4 regions of the Desmospora activa DSM 45169 genome follow, and region 1 is predicted to be linked to each of the others. Evidence: riboswitches for the same ligand, from Rfam matches in the RefSeq annotation. Region 1 holds a riboswitch; each other region holds the start of a gene.
The links. A riboswitch is a leader RNA that binds a small molecule or an ion and turns the genes downstream of it on or off. The one in region 1 is predicted to bind S-adenosylmethionine.
Positions count from the first base shown of each region.

Region 2: it holds a riboswitch for S-adenosylmethionine, as region 1 does, so the genes downstream of both, metH (methionine synthase) here and C8J48_RS14830 (methionine ABC transporter ATP-binding protein) in region 1, are expected to answer to the same signal.
Region 3: it holds a riboswitch for S-adenosylmethionine, as region 1 does, so the genes downstream of both, C8J48_RS09865 (ECF-type riboflavin transporter substrate-binding protein) here and C8J48_RS14830 (methionine ABC transporter ATP-binding protein) in region 1, are expected to answer to the same signal.
Region 4: it holds a riboswitch for S-adenosylmethionine, as region 1 does, so the genes downstream of both, C8J48_RS19175 (YezD family protein) here and C8J48_RS14830 (methionine ABC transporter ATP-binding protein) in region 1, are expected to answer to the same signal.

Region 1 covers NZ_PZZP01000002.1:326,158-330,283, forward strand. The annotation lists gene C8J48_RS14820 (MetQ/NlpA family ABC transporter substrate-binding protein) at 1-89, opposite strand, end outside; gene C8J48_RS14825 (methionine ABC transporter permease) at 117-773, opposite strand; gene C8J48_RS14830 (methionine ABC transporter ATP-binding protein) at 757-1,764, opposite strand; SAM riboswitch class I at 1,838-1,947, opposite strand; gene C8J48_RS14835 (sugar transferase) at 2,359-3,000, opposite strand; gene C8J48_RS14840 (SDR family oxidoreductase) at 3,149-4,102, opposite strand.
Region 2 covers NZ_PZZP01000002.1:130,323-134,448, forward strand. The annotation lists gene metH (methionine synthase) at 1-2,328, opposite strand, end outside; SAM riboswitch class I at 2,444-2,552, opposite strand; gene C8J48_RS13945 (ABC transporter substrate-binding protein) at 3,052-3,954, shown strand.
Region 3 covers NZ_PZZP01000001.1:2,022,078-2,026,203, reverse strand. The annotation lists gene C8J48_RS09870 (ABC transporter ATP-binding protein) at 1-1,661, opposite strand, end outside; gene C8J48_RS09865 (ECF-type riboflavin transporter substrate-binding protein) at 1,674-2,234, opposite strand; SAM riboswitch class I at 2,325-2,438, opposite strand; gene queF (preQ(1) synthase) at 2,813-3,229, shown strand; gene C8J48_RS09855 (GNAT family N-acetyltransferase) at 3,292-4,126, shown strand, end outside.
Region 4 covers NZ_PZZP01000001.1:653,981-658,106, reverse strand. The annotation lists gene C8J48_RS03190 (sulfate permease) at 1-469, opposite strand, end outside; gene C8J48_RS03185 (phosphoadenylyl-sulfate reductase) at 485-1,198, opposite strand; gene C8J48_RS19175 (YezD family protein) at 1,291-1,446, opposite strand; SAM riboswitch class I at 1,524-1,631, opposite strand; gene C8J48_RS03175 (helix-turn-helix transcriptional regulator) at 1,801-2,058, opposite strand; gene C8J48_RS03170 (helix-turn-helix domain-containing protein) at 2,197-2,610, shown strand; gene C8J48_RS03165 (phosphatidylglycerophosphatase A family protein) at 2,681-3,226, opposite strand; gene C8J48_RS03160 (DNA polymerase III subunit alpha) at 3,293-4,126, opposite strand, start outside.

The DNA.
Region 1 (4,126 bases):
GTTTGTTCCCCTTGGCTTTGGCCACCTCCACATGCAGTCAAAACCAAAGCCAACGATAAAATTAGCAGCGTTAACCACCGTTTTTTCATTTGATCATTTCCTTTCCCATTTTCGTTTTATCGTTTATCCAAGCGGCGGGCTAATCGATCTCCGCCCCATTGGACGATTTGGACCAACAATACGAGCAAAATACCGCATACAACCAGCATTGCATCGTTAAAGGACTGAAAACCGAAGCGATAAGCGGCATCCCCCAGTCCTCCGCCACCCACGACACCAGCCATGGCGGAAAAGCTGATCAGAGTGACACAGGTAACAGTGAGACCTGAAACCAAAGCCGGTGTCGCTTCCGGCAGCAGCACCCGCGTCACCACGCGCCACTTGGTGCTGCCCATGGCCTGTGCCGCCTCAATCACGCCTTTATCCACTTCACGTAAGGCCGTCTCCACCATACGGGCATAAAACGGGGCCGCACCTGCGATCAGTGGAATTGTGGCCGCTGTTGGCCCCAAGGTGGTTCCCACCAACAGTTGTGCAACTGGAAACAAAAACAGAACCAACACGATAAAGGGGACCGCACGAAATAAATTGACAAAAGCGGCAATGATTCGCTGTAACCACGGTTGGGCTGCAATCTGTCCACGATCAGTGATCACCAGTAGGATTCCGAGAGGAATACCGAAGAGGGCGGTAAAAAAAGTGGAGATCGCGACCATATACACCGTCTCACCGCTTGCCTGCCAAACCAGCGGCCAATCAACTTCCGCTAACACCTGCCGTCACCTCCTTCTCCGATCGCTCTCGAAACCGTATCGCCACTTTTTCTACGGTTGAAGGCTCCCCTTCCAAGGAAACCGTCACCGCTCCATCCACAGTCAGTTCCCCTGCTACTAAGTGAATCCGGACTCCATTTGTAGCGGCTTCCTTTTGCAGATGCGGTAACAACTCCCTCCAGTCGTCGACTGAAAACTGCAGCCAGACACTAGTTTCTGCGTCGGCCTGGGGTTGCTCCGCTCCTTCCAGCAATGTCTGCTTCACAAATTGGGCGGTTACTTCATGGCGCGGCCGTTGGAAGATCTCTTCCACTTCCCCCAACTCAATCACACTGCCCCCGTCCATCACTGCCACCCGCTGACAGATGGCGCGAACTACGCTCATTTCGTGTGTAATCAGCAGCAGTGTAATTCCCGTGTCGCGGTTGATTTCCCGCAACAATTGCAGGATGGAGGCTGTCGTCTCCGGATCGAGGGCGGATGTCGCCTCATCACACAACAACACCTTGGGATCGTTGGCCAAAGCACGGGCAATGCCGACACGCTGTTTCTGCCCCCCTGACAGTTGTGAGGGATATGCCGTTGCCCGTTCTTTTAATCCGACACGATCCAACAGCCGCTTCACCCGCTCCTCAATTTCGTCCTTAGGGATTCCTGCCACTTCCAAGGGGAATGCCACATTTCCCCATACCGTTCGTGACCATAACAGGTTAAAGTGTTGAAAAATCATTCCCATCTGTAAGCGCGCCTGGCGCAACTCTTTTTCATTTAAGTGGTGAATGGCTTGACCGTCCACATACACTTCTCCGGACGTCGGTTTTTCCAATCCGTTTACCATTCGCAGGAGCGTGCTTTTACCGGCACCGCTTCTGCCGATAATGCCAAAGATCTCACCTTGTTGAACATCGATATTTACTCCGGATAACGCTGTCACCGGCTGATTTCCTCTTTTTACGGGAAACTGTTTGGATACTTCTTTCAGTTGAATCACAACCTACACCTCCCTTACAACATAAAAAAAACTTTCTGGCAGATACGCAGAAAGGTTGTGTCCAAACTCTCCACTCTCATCTGTCAGAACCTTTACCAGTTCCGCAGGAATTGGCACCTTTACCGCTATGCAGTCGGTTGCCGGGTTTCATCGGGCCAGTCCCTCCACCGCTCTGGATAAGAGAATCCAATTATTCCTATTGGTCGAGAATGATTTTAGCATGAGAAACGCAACCCGTCAATATTTTCGTTTTTGCGAACCGTTGATCGTCGTTTGTTAAGGGTTTTACCCAAGCATTACATTTCCTTTACAAATTGCCGTTCCCACACTATTTTCGGGGGATATGCCGTATAATAAAAACTAATCAAGAGGTCACGGAGGTGCCCTGTATGAATTACCCTGTTGTTGGTAAATCGTTCTTGTTGGGCATTTTCAATGCAACATGGATGAGTATTCCCCTGTGGTTTTTGTTATACCTTACCCTCCGTTTGGTTTTCTAATCGAGAGGTTTACATGAAAATAGAACCGATTATGGTGAAGAATAAAAAAGGTTGCCATTGATTGGCAACCTTTGTGTGTGTTGATGATTCATTTTTAACGCGCTCCGCTACCGGAGAGAACAACCCAGACGGTGCGGTACAGGATTTGCAGATCCAAGGCAAACGATTGTCGCCGAATGTAATACATATCCATAAAGAATTTTTCTTTGGGAGTAGCATCATAACCACCGTTCACTTGAGCCCAACCCGTCAAACCCGGCTTAATGGTTAGCCGCTTTTTAAAGTTGGGGATCTCTTTGGCGAACTTCTCCGTAAACACCCGTCGTTCCGGACGTGGACCGATCAGACTCATATCCCCGTGCAAGACATTGATCAATTGTGGCACTTCATCGATGCGAGTCTTACGAATAAAGCGGCCCACTCGTGTGACGCGCGGATCATCCTTGGCAGCCCACTGCGGTCCATTTTTCTCAGCGTCAATCCGCATTGATCGCAATTTAATCACATGAAATGGTCGACCGTTTAACCCCACTCGTTCTTGCTTATAAAAGACCGGACCTCTTGATTCCAGTTTAATGGCAATCATCGTCAATACCATGACAGGAAGAATAAACACTAAGAGCGCAATCGAAAATAAGATTTCAAGTATTCGCTTTGCCACAGGATACATTCCTGTTTGCTCATGCGATGGTTGAAGATCAACCGAACTCGCTTGCGAATCGCTTTCGTAAGCCATCGCTTTTGAACGCATCCGCAAACCACTCCTGCCGTAATAAAAATAGTTGAAAACAGTAATCACTTACCAGAACTTCACCAACTGGTAACCAGTATACTGGAGATCTAACCGGTTGGCAATACGCGATTAGGCGTATTTTACGTTATCTTTACAATTCTGTTACAGCCGTTCCACGCTGGAGTAAAACCCTGTTTTGCAAAAGGTAATCCAAGCTTTGTATAAGGCCTTCTTCCAGGCTGACCTTAGGCTTAAACATCAGATGGCGTCGCGCTCCGTCAATATCAAAATAACTATGTTTAATATCCCCTTCTCTGTCAGGACCATAGGAAACAGAAATCGGTTTATTTGACACCTTTTTCAAAAGCTGTACCAACTCATTAATGGAAGTGGAAATACCCGTTCCAATATTGAGCACTTGGTTTTCGGCCCGTGACAGTGCCGCGATATTGGCAGCGGCAATATCGGATACATGAATATAATCCCGGGTTTGTTCCCCATCCCCGTCAATTCGGAGTGGTTCCCCCTTCAAAATGCGCTCCAGGAAGATGGCAATCACCGCCCCCTCCCCTTTGCTGATCTGCCGTTGCCCGTAAACATTGGCATAGCGCAAAATGGTAAAGGGGATTCCATAGAGATCTTGATACGCTCTTAGATAGTACTCCGGTGTAAATTTGGAAATCCCGTAAGGAGAGAGCGGATTAACGGGATGGTTTTCATCGATCGGCAAATATTGCGGATTTCCATAAACCGCTGCGGAAGAAGCGTAGATAAACTTGCTAACTCCACACTGACGAGCAGCCTCCAACAAGCGGATGGTTCCATGGATATTAATATCGGCGTCTCCCAGCGGCTGATCGACTGAAAAGGGAACACTGGATTGGGCCGCTTGATGAATCACCGCATCCGGACGTTCGGTCCGAACGATATCAAACAATTGCTCATCGCGGATATCGACCCGATAAAAGGGGACCTCTTTAGGTAGGAAACGCTCATCACCGGTGGCGAGGTTATCCACCACAATCGATTCATGTCCCGTTTCCAACAATTGATCTACAATATGGGAGCCGATAAAACCCGCTCCTCCAGTAACCAAAACTTTCATTAGACAACTCCCTTTCGCCGTCAC
Region 2 (4,126 bases), 200 kb from region 1:
GGACAAGCCCACCACATCGGGCCGCTCGCGGCGACATGCTTCAATCAGTTGTTCCGGCGGCACCTTGATTCCCAAATTAATCACTTCATAGCCATTGTTGGCCAGGATGATCTCCACTAGATTTTTACCGATATCATGGACATCCCCCTTCACCGTGGCTAGGAGCACCTTGCCTCGGCTCTCAGTATCCGCTTTTTCCATATGGGGCTCCAGATGGGCGACCGATGCCTTCATCACTTCCGCGCTCTGCAACACTTCCGCCACAATCAACTGATTATCGTTAAAGAGCCGCCCCACTTCATCCATCCCCGCCATCAAAGGACCGTTGATAATATCCAGCGGATCGTCGTACTTGGCCAACGCCTCCTCCAGATCAGGGATTAGACCGTCCTTGCTTCCCTCCACCACATAGCGCGATAGCCGTTCCTCCAGCGGGAGGTTGGAAACCGGTTCGGCGACGGCGCTCTTTTTGCCGCGATAAAAACGGGTAAACTCCTGCAAAACCTGATCATAGTTGTCCCCATCGGTTTGAAACAGAAAGGTTTCCGCTAAGCGCCGCTCTTCCTCCGAGATGGAGGCATAGCGCTCCAATTTCTCTGTATTAACAATGGCGTAATCCAATCCGGCCCGGGTACAGTGATACAAATAAACGGCGTTAAGCACTTCCCGTCCCGCTGGCGGTAAACCAAAAGAGACATTGGAGACGCCCAAGATAATTTGGCAAGCGGGAAGCACTTCTTTGATCCGGCGAATCCCTTCCACCGTCTCCTTCGCGGAACCGATGTACGCCTGATCCCCGGTTCCCACTGGAAACACCAACGGATCAAAGATAATATCCTCCGCTGGAACGCCATAGCGGTCAACCAGCAACTCATAGGAGCGACGGGCAATGGCCAGCTTTTTATCCGCTGTTACCGCCATTCCCTCTTCATCGATCGTTCCTACCACCACAGCAGCGCCATAGCGGTGAAGTAGGGGAACCACTTCCGCAAAGCGCTCCTCCCCGTCTTCCAAATTGATGGAGTTGATTACCGCTTTTCCCTGGGAAAATTTTAAGGCCGCCTCAATCACTTCGGGATCGGTGGAATCAATCATCAGCGGCACTTTCACCTTATTGACGACAAAGGAGAGAAAGCGGGCCATATCCTCCTGTTCATCCCGATCCGGGTCCGCTAAGCAGACATCGATAATCTGTGCTCCTCGCTTCACCTGTCGACGGGCGATTTCCGACGCTTCTTCATATTGGCCCTCTTGGATCAAATCGCGAAACTTGCGCGAACCGATCACATTGGTACGCTCCCCCACCATCACCGGGCGATTGTCCGCTTCCAGAAACAAAGGCTCAATCCCGGATACCGCTGTCAACGGTTCCCGGTTTTCCGCACGGGGTTTTTTATGTCGCAACGCCTCCGCCAAAGCTCGAATATGTTCCGGCGTCGTGCCGCAACAACCTCCTGCCATATTGAGCCAACCTTGATCGGCAAAAGCGGTCAATTTTTGCGCCAATGCCTGTGGTGTCTCATGATAGTGCCCATCTTCATCGGGCAATCCTGCATTGGGATAACAACTGACACCACAGTGCGCCATCCCCGCCAAGGTGCGCAGGTGATCCCGCATAAACTCCGGTCCAGTGGCACAGTTGAGCCCCACCGTCAGCGGCTTTAGATGTTGGATCGACAGATAGAACGCCTCTACGTTTTGCCCTGCCAACATTGTGCCCATCGGTTCAATCGTACCGGAAATCAACAGAGGTAGACGCTGGCCTGTCTTTTCAAATGCTCGTTCAATCCCGATCCCCGCCGCTTTCACATTGAGGGTATCCTGGGAGGTTTCCAGCAGCAACGCATCTACTCCACCGTCCACCAATCCGCGGGCTTGCTCCTCATAAGAGTCGATCAGCTCCTCAAAAGTGGTACCTCCGGTGACGGACAGCGTTTTGGTGGTCGGACCTAACGCTCCGGCCACATAGCGAGGACCACCTTGATGACCGAATTGCTCAACCGCTTCCACTGCACAGCGGGCAGCGGCCACATTGATCTCATAGGCGCGCTCCTGTAATTCATATTCTGCCAACACAATCCGGGTCGCACCAAAGGTGTTGGTTTCAATCATATCGGCGCCCGCTTCTAGGTACTCCAAGTGGATACGACGAATCACATCCGGCCGCGTGAGATTGAGCATCTCATTGCAACCGTCATACTCCTCACCGCCAAAATCTTGCGGCTGTAGATCGGCATCCTGTAAGCGTGTCCCCATCGCCCCATCCAGGATCAAAATCTTTTCGGTGAGACGTTGTTGGATAGAAGGTCGTTTCAAAGTTGCAGTCATAACATCAGCCCCTCGGCAAAATGAAGTAAATCGTCTCAGTAAATAAATCGTCTCAGTAAATACGAAAAAACCTCTCATCTTCTCATGATGAAAGGTTGGGTGAATAAGTTCACGTCTCTCATCTGCCAGAGAAGATCTCCGCAGGAATTGGCACCACACCGTTAATGGAAACGGCAGGTTGCCGGGCTTCATCGGGCCAGTCCCTCCACCTCTCTTGATAAGAGATTACTATACAATTTTGTACCAAATGCGCTCAATTGTTTATTAACTATAGAGGAATTCATCTATTTTGTCAATGAAAAAGCCCAAGCGATGTCATGAAGTGAGACTGCTCATAAACCCTGGTAATGGGAGGAGGGGAGTGATTTCCGGTGTAGCGCCTTTTACACTAAAGCACAAGTCTTGCTTCAGTCACTTCAGTTCCTCAGTCTCGCTTTGCACGAAAGCACAAGTCTCGCTTCAGTCACTTCGTTCCTTAGTCTCTCTTTGACCGACAACCCAGCGGAGTCGTCTCCGCAGTCCCCAACCGTAACCCTACCCTAATGGGGTTACTTTTTCGACTTCATGCTTAGAGATCGGTATACTGGGCAGAATACGTCGACAAGAAGCCCCTTTTCACTACTAAAATAACTCAGAGGAAATATAAGGGGTTTAGCAACCGTTTAAGCAGGGAAAACGGTTTTGATTCCTATCATGTCAAAAAATGATTGTGGAGGTTTTTTGGTGAAGAAATTATCGATCGGATTCCTGTTACTGATACTGACGGTCGCCGTGGCAGTCGGTTGTGCCGGGGCCGGTGACTCCGCCGAAGGTAAAATCGTCGTCTCCGGAAAAGATTGGACAGAACAATGGATCCTGGCTCACATCTACGGCGAGTATTTAAAAGCGCACACTGATCTGGATGTGGAAGTGAAGGAAGGGTTGGGATCGGAAACCGTCTTGACGGAAGCGATGAAAAAAGGCGATGTGGATATGTATGTGGAGTATAGCGGTACAGGATACCTCGTCTTCTTAAAACAACAGTATATCCCCGATACCGACCCGGCAGAGATATACGAGCAAACGAAAAAAGGTTATCTAAAAGAGTTTAATTTCCAATGGTTGGAGCCGATTGGATTTGCCAATAACCATGCCTTAGCCGTCACTGCGGACACCGCAAAAAAGAAAAACCTAAAAACCTTAAGCGACCTCAAAGGAAAAGCGGAGCAAATGAGTATCGGTGCTCCCGGAACTTTTTATGAACGGGAAGACGGGTACAAGGGCTATACCAAACAATACGGTTATGAATTCGGCAAAACGGTCTCCCTGGATGAAGATGTGATGTATACCGCGGTTAAAAATGGTGAGGTGGATCTGATTGTAGCTTTCTCCACTGACCCTCGCATCGAGCAATTTAATCTTCAACCCTTGGAAGACGACAAAAAGTATTTCCCACCCTATGACGCCGCTCCTGTCATCCGTAAGGAAGTACTGGACGCCAACCCCGGACTGGAAGAGACGATCAACGAACTCGCCGGAAACATCAGTACCGAGGAAATGATGGCAATGAACGCTGAAGTAAACCAAAAAAATAAAAAGCCCCAAGATGTCGCGAGGGAATTCCTGGAGAAAAAAGGGTTGCTGTAAATGTTATTCCGGTTATCACTGAATGATGGAGGGGATTTTTGAAAGCAAAGTGCCCTTCCTGTTCCACTTAGCGGTAGCCGTCGAGGGCGGGGAAAAACGGTGCTTTACACACAAGTCTCGCTATAGTCACTCCGTTCCCAAGTCTCGCACTGCTATATGTTTGAGCGATAGC
Region 3 (4,126 bases), on a different contig from region 1:
GTTAACAAACGTTCTGGATCGAGTTGGGCCTGCCGAGCCAGAGTGGATAGGGAGGGCTCCGCCAGATTGGCTTGTTTGATTACACTGGAATCGGTCAGAATGCGGGTAACCTTGTCATCAGCTATAATCCGCCCCTGTGACAAAACAATGGCGCGGTCACTGTACTCCATCGCCAGGTGCAAATCATGAGTAATCAATAAAAAGGCGATTCCCTGCTGGGACAAGGAGTGGATGAACTGCATAAATTCTGTATAATGCCGATAGTCTTGCCCTGCGGTCGGTTCATCCAGGATGATCACTTGCGGTTCCAATGCCAGTATAGCTGCAACGGTAACTCGTTTTTTCTGTCCATAACTGAGAGCGGAAATGGGCCAGTTGCGATACGGATATAACCCGCAGGTCTCTAGTACTTCCCGCACTTTTTCATCGATTTGCTTTAGATCTGTCCCCTTCATTTTTAACCCCAGCGCTACCTCCTCGGTTACCAACTGTTGTGTGATCATCTGGTTGGGATTTTGCATGACATAGCCGATTGGTTGTCCGCGTTTTTTAATGGACCAGTGACGGATGCTTTTTCCATTGAGAGTGATATCACCGTTGGTAGGGGTATACATACCGGTGATCAAGTGGGCCAATGTCGACTTGCCGGCGCCATTATTCCCCAGGATGGAGACAATTTCGCCTTCATGGAGATCAAAAGTGATCCCCTGGAGGATTTCGGGTCCGTGGTTATAGGCGAAGCGAACGTTTTCCAGAGATAACACTGTAGATTTATGATCGGCATCGGTTGTTACTGGGACCGGTCGACACCAGTTGTGCAACGCTTGTGTAAGTGAAGGGGACAGGATGTGACGGATGTTGCTGAGGCGATCCGTCGGTTTCCACTCAGGCTGAAGGTGTTTGAGAGCCTCGACATATAACGGTTCCCGCAAGCCGACATCCCGTAGGATGCTGGTAGCGAGCAATTCATCCGGTGTGCCGATCGCTTGGATACTTCCTTGGTCCATAATCACCATGCGATCAATCGGTTGGCGCAGGACATCTTCAATCCGATGTTCAATAATAATTACCGTTTTACCGGTGCGTTGCCCAATTTCAACAATTAACGCCATCGCTTGTTGCGCACTGGCGGGATCCAAGTTGGCAAGGGGTTCATCAAACAGAAGCACATCACAAGACATAGAGAGGATACCGGCCAAAGAAACCCGCTGTTTTTGCCCGCCGGAACATTCATGGGGGCTTCGATCGATCCAGGGCAGCATATCGACCATATTCAGTGCGTGCTTGACCTCGATTTTCATCTGTTCCAGGGGAATGCCCTCATTCTCAAAAGCAAACGCAACATCTTCTCCTACGGTTAAACCGACAAACTGACCATCCTGATCCTGGAGGATGGTACCCACCACACGGCTGATATCGGACAGATGTTTCGGTTGAGGAGCAACTCCACGGATGAAAAGCTCCCCTGTGATCTCCCCGGGATATGAAAAGGGGATAAGCCCATTGATACAATGGGCCAGTGTCGATTTGCCGGAACCGCTTGGTCCGGCGATCAATATCATTTCCCCTGCTTGAATGTCCAGGTTGATCTTTTTTAGCGTCGGGTTGGATACATGTTTATAGCGAAAGCTAAAATCCTGAAACGAAAGGATGGCAGACATGAGCGGACTCCTTTAAACATCCAGTTTTAAGTTGGTGTTACGCCGGTTCCATTTGGTTAAGCCCAAGACGGCAGGAATCCCCAATGCCCCCAATACGATGACATTGGCGACCGAGGCGCCGATCACTTGCAGCACGACTTTGTCGGCGGGTTCTGACATCAACCACACATCGAGTGCTCCGGCTAACGAGACAGCAATGATAATGCCGATAAGGCCGGAGATGGCCAAAAAGACGAGATGTCTTCCCTTGACTTGGCCATCGTTGACGCTAAAGCCCTTATTGGTAAATACCAACCCCATAAACAGACCGGTGATGCCGGAACTTAACACCCATCCCCACCAAATGCCCCAACCGGAGATGAGGTCGGTCAGGAGATGCCCGATAAACCCGATCAAAAACCCGACCACCGGTCCAAACAATGCCCCAAAGATCACCAATAGGGCAACAGCAGGCTTAATAAAGGTGTTGGGTGCGATCGGAAATCCCAATAAGCCCAATATTCCGTATAAAGCTGATCCGATGCCGATCGTGACGACGGTTTTGGTGTTCAATTGAAAAAGGGAAGTAAACATGGTATCCGCTCCTTTTTTAAGATTTGGTGGAACGCGATCGTGCAAAATAAAAACCCTTTCCGAAGGAAAGAGTGGGACGGTGTGTCGTTCATCTTATCTTTCAGAAGATATCTGGTGATCTCTGTTGGATGTGGCACCTTTTTTGCGGTCAAATAGGTTGCTGGGCTTCATCGGGCCAAATCCCTCCGCCGCTCTTGATAAGATCAAGTATGTAGTTTTGAAAAAAAGATACGACAAAAGTACATAATACCAAAAGATATATTAGTATAGATCGATAAGGTCGTCAAGGTTTTCGACAGCGGGAGATGCATTGGTTTCTGTTTCCCGTCAAATAAAAAAAGAACGGCCAAAAGCCGTTTTTAAGGGGTAGACCAAGATAGAGAAGACATGATTCTAACTGGGTCGAGAAAGGGATGTTTTAATCTTAATCCAATCGATCGACGGTGTCAAGAACTAACGTTCGTATGAGCCTTAATTTTTTTATGGACGAGAGTGGACCAGTGTCAATTTCTCGAGGTTGCGTTGTATGGTAAAATGGATCGCGGTATGATGAGAGTGGATCAAAGGGGGAGAAATGGATGGCAGAGATTAATGTGGACCACAGTAAATATCAAAATATCCGCTTCGACATTCAAGATGAGTCGGCGATTATGACTGATATCTTGGAAACGATTCCTTATGAATATCCGGGTAAAGACATAGAAGTGGAGATTCCTACATCTGAATTTACCTCGGTATGTCCATGGTCGGGTTTGCCTGATTTTGCAGAGATTACGATTTCGTTTGTCCCGGGTCGCCATCTGATTGAGATGAAATCGTTAAAATACTACCTTACCTCCTATCGCAATGTGGGCATCTATCAAGAGCACGCCACCCGTCGTATTTTGGAGGAGCTGGTGGCAGTGTCCAAACCAAAGTGGATGAAGGTGGAAGCTTTATGGAACGCCCGTGGTGGGCTTGGCACGCGTGTGGTGGCGGAGTGGACGGGGGAATAACATATGAATGACCTGGCGTAAGCCGGGTTTTTTTGGTTCAATCAAAAAAAGGAGGGGATCTCATGGAGATGGTATTTCGATCGTTACATGAATACTCGTTTGAAGAGGCGACACAAATATGGAACCGCTGTTTTGAAGGATATCTGGTGGATGCTACGATGACGGTGGATCGATTTGTCCAACGGATGGGTATAGAAGGGCTGTCCCCGGCGCGATCGTTGGTGGCCGTTGCGGGAGAGGAACCGGTGGGGATCGTGCTAAACGGGCTAAGAACGGTACAGGGGAGAAAAGCGGCATGGAACGGAGGAACCGGTGTAGCGGTACCCTACCGGGGAAAAGGGCTGGGCACAGCGTTGCTGGAAGCGACAATGGCTCTGTATCAACGGGAACAGGTGGAGATCGCCACATTGGAAGCCTTTGAAAAGAATAAAAAAGCCATTTCTCTGTATGAGAAGATGGGGTATCGTGTGGTTGACCGGCTGCTTTTTCTGGAAAAAACGGGGACGCTGGATGTTGCGTTGTTAAAAGAGCGGCAGTCATACCGGGTACAGATCGGAAGCGCCGGTGAAGTGTCATCGTTATCATTTTATCCGTCACTGTCCCCTTGGCAAACAGACTGGGAGGGAATCAAGGACGGCATGGCGGCTATTGTTCGTGACGGAGATGGGGAGTCGGTTGGTTATGCCCTCTTTAAACGTGTTTATCACACTAATGGAACATTGGAAGCAATCATTTTGTATCAATGTCGTACAAAACCAGGGGCAAACGATCCGGATGCCGTTATCCGTTCTCTGATACAAGCAGCTTTTTCGCCGTTGGATACCGCCTGTAAAAGGAGTACGTTTAATCTGAGCACTACAGATGAGCGAGTTGTGAGGATATTGGAATCCGTTGGAT
Region 4 (4,126 bases), on a different contig from region 1:
AAGCCCGCTCCAATCGTTGGATTCCCTTTCCAGCGACAAAGGCGAGGATAAACGCGGTCACCGGCGTTAGGAGCCAAAAAGCGACAATCACCGTCAAACTGGATAGATACAATGCCTGAAAGGCAATACCCACACCCACGACTGCCCCCACCGTCACTTCACTGGTAGACAGCGGAATTCCGATGAGATTGGCAATAAACAGGGAGAGGCAAGCGGAAGCTAATATAATGACAGCCACTTCCACCGACAACAGATTGGAAGGAACAATCCCTTCCCCCACTGTTTTTACCACTTCGCCGCCGCCGATGGTCGCACCGAGAATCACGCCCACCCCACAGAGCAACAGAGCCACCCGGCGCCGTGAAACAGCACCAGAACCATAGGCTACCCCCATGGACGCCGCAGCTCCGCTAGCACCGATATTCATAGCGAAAAAACAAGCGACTGCAATCGCAACTACAAATGACATGAACGTCTCCTCACCTTAGGAGTGCAATCCGCACTCGGTCTTCTCCTTGCCGGTCCACCGTCCGGAACGGAGATCTTCTCCGTCTTTTACCGCTTTTGTGCACGGCACGCAGCCAATACTGGGATATCCTTGATCATGAAGGGGATTGTAAGGCAGATCCCGCTCGCGGATAAAGGCCCAGACCTCATCCCACGTCCAGTGGATCAACGGACATACTTTGATCGATTGAAAACGTTTATCGTGATTGAGAAACGCCGTAAAGCGTCGGGTGGGAGACTGCTCACGACGCAATCCCGATATCCAAGCAGGCACACCCTTTAGCGCCCGTTCCAGCGGAATCACTTTGCGCATGCGACAACATTGATCCGCCTCTCGCTTCCACAGCGCATCACCGTATTGCTTCGCTTGTTCCTCCACCGTCAGATCCGGTTTCACCCGCTCTACCACCAAGCGAGGATAACGTTCCTCCACCCGCTGGATCAGATCATATGTCTCAGGAAAATGTAGGCCGGTATCCAAAAATACCAAACGGGCATCCGGCTTTACTTCTGAGATTAACTCGATCAGGACGGCACTCTCCGCTCCAAAGCTACAAGCGTATACCAAATCGTCTCCATACGTTTGCACCGCCCAGGAAAGGACCGCTTTCGCTCCCCGATCATCCTGATTAATGGAGAACGACGGCTTTTTACCTTCATCCCAATTGTCGTAGGTTAATCTGGATTCCATCCTTCTCCCTCCTTTCAAGCATCAAAAAAGACGGTCGGCCCCTATTGATGGTACCGACCGCCTCCAGTTTGTCTGGTCAGCGATTTGTTTTTTCAGCGAATGCGAACCTTTTCGTTTTTCTCCAACTGAATCACCTTACCGTCCTGAACAACCAATGTGATCGATCCATACTTCATCGTCTCCAACATCTTTTCAATATGGTTGGAAACCACTTTAAAATCGACGCTATCTTTTTCTCCCACCCCAATCCCCTCCCTGTGAAAATAATGAAAAAAATAGCCTCGTCCATTTTGGAGAGACTGGGGGGTATACAAGATCGACCCGCATCTTATCTTCCAAAATGGAAACCATTTTGTCGGAATTAGCACCTTGCTTCAAATCGCAGGTTGCCGGGTTTCATCGGGCCGAATCCCTCCACCCCTCTGGATAAGATTTAGTTCCATATTATTGAGTTCACGCAAAGAAGTCAAGGTTTTTCTATCGGATTAATTGTTGATCCTGATTCTCCCTTTTTTTGTTGTGGAAAATCCCGATTAGACGCCCGCTTTCGCAATAATAAGACCCAACGATCCCACCAGGGCAATCGCAACCATTCTCCCACCTTAACCTTCAAAATTCTTGTCACCTTCATTCTCTATTTTTCCTGTTTGATGTTCCTCATCCTCCTGCTGAAAAAACAAATACTCAACTGAGACTCCATAAAATTGCGCCAACTTCAGCTTAATATCATCCCGCGGTACACGACGGCCGTTTTCATACATCTGCAGTGCACTGACGCTGATGTGTAATTTGCTTGCCACTTCGGTTCGGGGCCTTACTCCACGTAAACATACCAACTTTTTCGCCATTATATCCCTCATACGCACCACCCAACACATGAAGTGCTACTAATTATTATAAATTACAATAAGTGTATTTGAAACACTTGAGGTACAAATTCTGTCTACTTCACACGATATGTGTTAAAATGGATGAGAGATGAAAGGGGGCACTTCACCATGTCTTTGGGAAAACGTCTGCGCACCTTGCGTATACGCCGGAACATGCGCCAGGAAGATGTCGCCAACCACCTGGAAATTAGTAAGAGTGCCGTCGGGATGTATGAGCGGGACGACAGGGAACCTTCCTTGGAGACATTGCGAAAATTGGCCGATCTATATGGAGTAACCACCGATTTTCTCCTCGGTCGCACGCTCTTTTCCTCCGATCCAAGGGAAGAAGGCCATTTTGAATCTAATTTGCGTGAGTTTTTGCAACAAGAAACATTACATTGGGATCATGTTCCCCTCACTAGCAAAGATGTATCCACCTTTCGCAATGTTGTTGAGTGGGGGATTCAGGAGAGAAAAACCTTGTACCGGGTTTCCCGGCCGCGGAAAAACAGCGAAGACCTTCATGGGAAAAAAGATTAATATCCATTCACACACAAAACAAGCAATCCAACTCTGTGGTTGAATCGCTTGTTTTCCTTTTTATCAACTCTCATGTATGCGATTGATCAGAAACACCCTTCTCGCTATTTTCCCCTTCATGCAGCGCAATATCCGCTCGATATCGTTCCATATCCGGATTTTCATGGGCAATGCGTGCCGATGCCGCTGCAGCGACACCGGCCACCAAATCGTCCAGAAAGACGTGGATGTGGCCATCCTTGTGATTGAGACGGCTAATGACGCCGAATTTGGTTTTATCCAGATATCCAAAGCTGGTTAAACCGATGGTTCCATAGATGTTGACAACGCTTAACGCCATAATCTCATCCAAGCCGTACAAGGGTTCATCCACTTCCATCATCCGCTGCAGTGGTGAAGGCAGCTGTTTCCCTTCCGCCAAGGTGTCCAGGGCAACACCAGTAATGATGGCATGCTGTACTTCTCGCTTTTGCAAGACATGCTCTACACTTTCCAAGCAGTGGGCTTTCTTTAACTCATCATTATACGGTCGTTGCAGTGTATAGACGATATCGGCGATCTCATCCAGTGAAACCCCTCGTTTTTGCAGCAAGTCTAGCACATGGCGGTAAAACATGAGCCCACCTTCTTCAATCAGAATTCTTCACGTATCATGCAATGCTTTATCGTATGTGTCGCGTGATCAGCGGGTGCGACCGCCAGTCTCTTTGATACGAAAGGTTGCGTTCCCCAGTATATCCTCTACCTTCTGCTTCAATTCTTCCGACGGACGCACCCCGTATTTCTCCACGGGAAGCTCTAAAAGCTGTCGGTTGTTTTCATAGAAAAGGCGAACCGGGGTCGTCCCTTTGTATTTTTGCAACAAACGCTTTAACTGGTCTAAAACAGCAGTGGATTCCCGTTCAGGGTCCACTTTGATATAGACAGCCCAGGAACGAGCCCGTTGTGGAGAGGATTGCGTCTTAACTTGGACTTCCCCCCGTGCGAAACGCTCTAAATCTTCCACGGTATCCGCCAATATTTTAACTCCTTCTTCGTGTTGATTGACTTTGCCCGATACTTTTAACGGCCGGTCAATTTGAAGCAGGGAACGATATTGGCTAAACACCCGTGGAAATACCACCACTTCTGCTTGTGAACTGTAGTCTTCCACCGTCGCAAACGCCATCGCATCCCCTTTTTTTGTGGTAATCGGCTTCACATCCGCTACCACACCACAAACCGCCACCCGCTCACCATCACGCACTTCCTTTAACTTCCCCAACGGATGGGTGGCGTGGCCTTTTACCGCTTCGCTGTATTCATCCAAGGGATGGCCGGAGAGATATAACCCCAGCAGTTCCCGCTCCATCTCTAATTTTTCCCGCACTTGAAACGGTTTTACTCGATCATAGTTAAAGCGTGTTCCCACTTGCTCCGTCTCATCAGCAAACAGACGCAGTTGATCGGTGGATTGACGCCGTTGGAAGCCACCTCCTGCTTCAATCGCCTCATCCAACATCGCCAGCTGCTTGGC